2 regions of the Geobacillus sp. PK12 genome follow, and region 2 is predicted to be linked to the other one. Evidence: a T-box and tRNA genes for the amino acid it is inferred to sense, from the RefSeq annotation. Region 2 holds a T-box; the other holds one or more tRNA genes.
The links. A T-box is a leader RNA that pairs with one kind of tRNA and senses whether it is charged. The one in region 2 lies ahead of ileS (isoleucine--tRNA ligase), so its partner is inferred to be a tRNA-Ile.
Positions count from the first base shown of each region.

Region 1 (3,265 bases), on a different contig from region 2:
AAATCATCAACGAACAAGGGAAAAATAAGATAAGGCTCGGTAGCTCAGTCGGTAGAGACGAGCATCTGCTTCATCGAATTCGCTTCGAGTTGCCTCGACGCATCCAGCATCGTCGAATCCGCTGGCAGAGGAAGAGGCACAAAGCGGTATCAATAGGCAGTGTGAAAAATATAATACGGCTCGGTAGCTCAGTCGGTAGAGCAAAGGACTGAAAATCCTTGTGTCGGCGGTTCGATTCCGTCCCGAGCCACCATTTTTATCATAGTTCCGAAAGAAGATTCCTGCTTCATGCAAAGCTAAGTGGGAGTAGTTCACAGACATGTCAGATGTTCAAACCACCCCGGCTTAGTTCAATGGGTAGCCACGAGCACTCGCATCGTCGAATCTGTTGCGAGTTGCCTCGACGCACGAGGCTTCCTTGAATGAGCTTGAAGAGGAAGAGGCACAACCAGGCAGACAACATGAGTCACTAACTAATTTTAAATGTGCCGGCTTAGCTCAATTGGTAGAGACGAGCATTCGCATCGTCGAATCTGCTGCGAGTTGTCCCGACGCATCCTGCTTCTTTGAATAAGCTTGCAGAGGAAGGGACACCGAGCATTTGACTTCCTCGAATTAGCTGGGAGAGGAAGAGGCACAACCAGGCAGACAACATGAATCACTAGCTAATTTTAAATGTGCCGGCTTAGCTCAATTGGTAGAGCAACTGACTTGTAATCAGTAGGTTGCGGGTTCAAGTCCTGCAGCCGGCACCAGATCGAGGCGACTATGGCGAAGTGGTTAACGCACCAGATTGTGGCTCTGGCATGCGTGGGTTCGATTCCCACTAGTCGCCCTTTTCATTATATTCTATATTTGCGTGTGTAGTTTAGTGGTAAAACCTCAGCCACGAGCATCTGCATCATCGAATCTGCTTCGAGTTGCCCCGACGCATCTGGCTTCTATGAATCAGCTGGTAGAGGAAGGGGCATGGAAGCAGCGTGGCGGATGTTCAACTAAATGATATGCGGGTGTAGTTTAGTGGTAAAACCTCAGCCACGAGCATTTGCATCATTGAATTAGCTTCGAGTTGCCTCGACGCATCCAGCTTCCTCGAATTAGCTTGCAGAGGAAGAGGCATGAAAGATTGTGATGGGTGTTTCATCAAAAATTATGCGGGTGTAGTTTAGTGGTAAAACCTCAGCCTTCCAAGCTGATGTCGTGGGTTCGATTCCCATCACCCGCTTTTTATGGGCCTATAGCTCAGCTGGTCAGAGCGCACGCCTGATAAGCGTGAGGTCGGTGGTTCAAGTCCACTTAGGCCCATTATTTTCCATTGAATGTTTTTTGGCTATTCGCTATAATAATGGGCGAACAATGCCCCATCGTTCCACAGCAAAAGCGGAGCGACGAGCTTCACATCTTCGAATTCGCTACGAGTTGCCTCGACGCATCTCGCTTCCTTGAATTAGCTGGCAGAGGAAGAGGCAACGAGCACATTTGGAAGATGTGCATAACATATAGTTATTCATCATTCCGCAATAGCTCAGCGGTAGAGCAACCGGCTGTTAACCGGTAGGTCGTAGGTTCGAATCCTACTTGCGGAGCCATGTTACGGAGAAGTACCCAAGTGGCTGAAGGGGACGGTTTGCTAAACCGTTAGGTCGCAGTTTTGCGGCGCGCGGGTTCAAATCCCGCCTTCTCCGCCATAATGGCCCGTTGGTCAAGTGGTTAAGACACCGCCCTTTCACGGCGGTAACACGGGTTCGAATCCCGTACGGGTCACTGGTTGCTGGCGCCAGAGATTCTGGTGCCCTTTTGTACAATTTCTTTTGTCGATTTTTGCGTTTTTTTCTTGCGATGCGTGTGGAAGTCTGTTATAATGTCTCTCGTTAGCTTTAAAATTATGTTATGATGCTTGGGGACAACGCAGTGTTTCGTTTCGTTAAAGAACGAGGCATTGCGTTTTTTTATTTATCACCCTAAACCGAGAAGACCCCCACTTCCACGCGTGAGCGTAGGTGGGAGAGCGTTCAAGTAGGGAGGGAGTCCCCCGTTTCCAACGGCAGGAAAGTGGGGGGAGAAGATCAAACGAACAATTGGGCGTCGGCTTCGCCGCCATGAATTTGCACAAACATCGTTTGGATGGCTTGAAGCTGGCGCTTGGCGGTTTCTTCTGGCGTTGATGGGAGAAAGTAAACGATTTGCAAAGCGTTTTTCGTTTCTCTCGTCACGGCGGTCCGCTCCGAATCGACGATCGGACTGCCAAACGGCCCTCGTTCATCTTTGCTGACGAGTTTGTTGGCAAAGTTGACTGTGCGGCCGTTTAACGCGATGTATTCATCTTGTTCCGTGCCGATCGTGAGCGTCACTGTCCCGTTGATGCGGTCTAGATCATAGATGCCGAGTGGAATTTTATAATAGAGTGAAAAAAAGTTGTTTATGTCTGCCGCTGAATGGATAGGCGGAATGAAGCTTTTTTTCTGGATGCGTCGGTACAGGCTTTCACTTGACGGTCGATAGCGGCTTGGGTCCGTTCCGATTTGTTTGAAAGTACGGCGCCATTCGACCATCTCAGGAATGTCGGCAATCGACTTTTCCTGCAGCTCGATGTAAAGAGATTCTTGAAACAGCTCAAGCCGCCCCCTTAACATTTGCGGTGAATCGCTGACCTCGATATGATGATAGCGGATGACGCCGAATTTACCAGAAGGAAGGCGTTGCTTTAGTTGTTCTGATATCACGAATTTCATCTTGATCACCTCGGATTTCATTTTATCATATATGACGAAAGGAGGGAAAACGATGGATGTTATGGCATTAAAGCGGGAAGTCATTGAGTATAGTCGGTCAATCGGCATTGATAAAATCGGATTTGCGAGCGCTGATCCGTTTGTTGAATTAAAGGAACGGCTGCGCCGCCAGCAGGAGCTCGGCTATCAGTCCGGTTTTGAGGAACCAGATATTGAGAAACGGACGAATCCTTCATTGCTTCTTCCGGAAGCAAAATCGATCATTGCCATTGCTCTTGCCTATCCGTCCAAAATGAAAAATGCGCCGCGGGGGACAAAGACGGAACGGCGCGGCGTTTTTTGCCGCGCTTCATGGGGAAAGGACTACCACGATGTGTTGCGGGAACGTTTGCAGCAGCTCGAGGAGTTTTTGCTGGCCAAAGTGCCCCATGCCCGCGTTCGCTCGATGGTGGATACCGGAGAGCTCGCCGATCGGGCGGTGGCGGAACGGGCAGGGATCGGTTGGAGCGGCAAGAACTGCTCTATTATTACAC
Region 1 covers NZ_SDKL01000047.1:606-3,870, forward strand. The annotation lists tRNA gene ETR37_RS14115 (tRNA-Phe) at 178-253, shown strand; tRNA gene ETR37_RS14120 (tRNA-Thr) at 680-755, shown strand; tRNA gene ETR37_RS14125 (tRNA-His) at 763-835, shown strand; tRNA gene ETR37_RS14130 (tRNA-Gly) at 1,155-1,225, shown strand; tRNA gene ETR37_RS14135 (tRNA-Ile) at 1,232-1,305, shown strand; tRNA gene ETR37_RS14140 (tRNA-Asn) at 1,515-1,589, shown strand; tRNA gene ETR37_RS14145 (tRNA-Ser) at 1,596-1,688, shown strand; tRNA gene ETR37_RS14150 (tRNA-Glu) at 1,693-1,764, shown strand; gene ETR37_RS14155 (B3/B4 domain-containing protein) at 2,067-2,732, opposite strand; gene queG (tRNA epoxyqueuosine(34) reductase QueG) at 2,785-3,265, shown strand, end outside.
Region 1: it encodes a tRNA-Ile, which carries the amino acid that the T-box ahead of ileS (isoleucine--tRNA ligase) is inferred to sense. The anticodon was not compared.

Region 2 (3,265 bases):
CGAGCATAAACCGGAACGTGTTGCGGATTTTCCGGTACACTTCCGACACTTGTTTTAAAATATGGTCGGAGATGCGCACGTCCGCTTGATAGTCGACCGAAGCGACCCAAAGGCGCAAAATATCGGCGCCAAACTGTTCCATCACTTTCGCCGGCACGACGACGTTGCCGAGCGACTTGCTCATTTTCCGCCCTTCGCCGTCCAAGACAAAGCCGTGGCTCAACACGCCTTTATACGGCGCTTTGCCGGTGACGGCAACGGCGGTGGACAGCGATGAGTTGAACCAGCCGCGGTATTGGTCGGAGCCTTCCAAGTACAAATCAGCCGGACGCACGAGATCGTCGCGTTCGACCAACACGGCTTGGTGCGACGAACCGGAGTCAAACCAGACATCCATAATGTCCGTTTCTTTCGTAAAGATGCCGTTCGGGCTCGACGGATGGGTGAATCCTTCCGGCAGCAAGTCTTTCGCCTCGCGTTCAAACCAGACGTTCGACCCGTATTGGCGGAACAGGTTCGACACATGCTCAATCGTCTCATCGGTGATGATCGGTTCACCGTTTTCGCCGTAAAAGACCGGAATCGGCACCCCCCAGGCGCGTTGGCGGGAAATGCACCAGTCGCCGCGGTCGCGCACCATGTTGTGGATGCGGATTTCCCCCCACTCCGGAATCCATTTCGTTTCCTTAATCGCTTGAAGCAGCTCGTTGCGGATTTTATCGATCGATGCAAACCATTGCGTTGTCGCCCGGAAAATCGTCGGCTGCTTTGTCCGCCAGTCGTGCGGATACGAGTGGGTGATAAACCCAAGCTTCAACAAAGCGCCGACTTCCTCAAGCTTCTGTGTAATCGCCTTGTTGGCGTCTTCGTAAAACATCCCGGCAAATCCCGGCGCTTCCTCGGTCATGTAGCCGCGTTCATCAACCGGACAAAGGACCGGAAGTCCGTATTTTTGCCCAACGAGAAAGTCGTCTTCCCCGTGGCCCGGCGCCGTATGGACACAGCCCGTGCCGGCGTCGGTCGTGACGTGTTCGCCGCACACAACAAGCGAGTCGCGCTCATAAAACGGATGTCTCGCCACGACGTATTCAAGCTCTTTTCCTTTGACCGTTTTGACGACCGACCATGCGTCCCAACCGATTTCTTTCGCCACCGATTCCGCCAAAGCGGCAGCGACGACATACCGTTTTCCGCTGACATCGACAACATGGTAATCCAAATCCGGATGAACCGCGATCGCCAAGTTCGCCGGAATCGTCCACGGCGTCGTCGTCCAAATGACGATTCGCTCATCGCCCTCAAGCACGCCTTTGCCTTCTTTCACCGGGAAGGCGACATAAATCGACGGCGAACGCTTGTCTTTATATTCGATTTCCGCTTCGGCGAGCGCCGATTCGCTTGACGGGGACCAATAGACCGGCTTCAACCCTTTGTAGATGAGCCCTTTTTTCGCCATTTCGCCAAATACTTTAATTTGCTGGGCTTCGTACTCCGGTTTGAGCGTAATGTACGGGTTGTCCCAGTCGCCGCGCACACCGAGCCGCTTGAACTGCCGGCGCTGGTTGTCGATTTGTTCATACGCGTATTGCTCGCACCGCTTGCGGAACTCGGCGACGCTCATCGATTTGCGGTCGACGCCTTGCTTCGCGAGCGCCGTTTCGATCGGCAGTCCGTGCGTATCCCAGCCCGGCACGTACGGCGCGCAATAGCCGTTCATCGATTTGTAGCGGACGATGATATCTTTTAAAATTTTGTTCAGCGCATGGCCCATATGAATGTCGCCGTTGGCATACGGCGGGCCGTCATGCAGGACAAACAGCGGCCGTCCTTTCGTCCGCTCCTGCACTTTCCGGTAAATGTCCATTTCCTCCCATTTTTTTTGCATCTCCGGCTCCCGCTTCGGCAAGTTGCCGCGCATCGGGAACTCGGTTTGCGGCATAAGCAGCGTCTCTTTGTAATCCATCCTTGCTCCTCCTTCGAACGATAGATTCCAAATAAAAAACCGTTCTCCCCCGGCAAGGGACGAGAACGGTCTCGCGGTACCACCCTTCTTGGCCATGCAAACGACGCACAGCCCACTTTTCATTCGTAACGGGAATGACGCGCCATGGCCTACTTGATGTTCGGCATGGAACTCCAGGGTGATGTTCACTCTTGCGCCGATGCCAGGCTTCCACCATCCCCGGCTCGCTGCGACCGGTCGTACAAGAGCTACTGTCCCTTTCATCGTCGATGGCTATTTCGCTATTCATCCTGAAAAAAGCCAACCGCCTCCCACGGCGGCTGATGCGGCGATTTTTGCCAATTATTATAACCGAAACGTCTTCGGTTCGTCAAGGCTGTGACAGCGGTTCTCTCGCCCCTTCTTCCAAATCCGGCGCCTCATACTCCATCAACTCGTCCCAATCGCGGCTGTTGATCATATCAAGCTGGGCCTCGACAAGCATGCGGAAACGGGCGCGGAACACTTTCGACTGCCGCTTCAGCTCCTCGATCTCGAGGGCGATTTTCCGCGATTTCGCCAATGCATCGCTGATGATGCGCTCGGCGTTTTTTTCCGCCTCTTTAATGATCAGCTTCGCCTCTTTTTGCGCATTCCGCTTCACTTCTTCCGCTGCTTCTTGAGCAACAAGAATCGACTTGTTGAGCGTCTCCTCAATGTTCGCAAAGTAGTTCAGCTTTTCCGTCAGTTCGGCCACTTTCTCTTCCAGCTGCTTTTTTTCACGGATGAGCATTTCATAGTCTTTAATGACTTGATCGAGGAACTCGTTCACTTCGTCTTCATCGTACCCGCGAAACCCGCGGCTGAATTCCTTGTTGTGAATATCCAATGGCGTCAACGGCACAACGGCCACCTCCGTCTCCATCATTCCTTTTCTTCACTTTCATTCGACACGGTTTGCCGATTTCCTGCCGTCATTTGCTTATTTTTGTCGGCCGATCTGAACGAGCCAGCGCTCTTTTTTCGTCGGCCCTTCCACCGAAAACAGCTTGCAGCGGCCAAAACCGCGCGCCGACAGGACATCGCCCGGTCCGCAGAGGAAATCCGGCTTGTCCACCACCTTCCAGTTCACTTTGACGAGCCCGCTTTCAACAAGCGCACGCGCTTTCTCGCGCGCAAGGCGAAACGCCTGAGCGAGCACAGCATCGAGCCTTAGAGAAGACACCGTGACCGTTCCTTCCTCCCACGTTTCGGCAAGCGGCATGGCTGCCGACAACGGAAGCGGCTCAAGCGCAACCGGAGCTTTGCCGATCGTTTCGACAT
Region 2 covers NZ_SDKL01000060.1:89,080-92,344, reverse strand. The annotation lists gene ileS (isoleucine--tRNA ligase) at 1-1,963, opposite strand, end outside; T-box leader at 2,016-2,236, opposite strand; gene ETR37_RS16340 (DivIVA domain-containing protein) at 2,334-2,846, opposite strand; gene ETR37_RS16335 (YlmH family RNA-binding protein) at 2,925-3,265, opposite strand, start outside.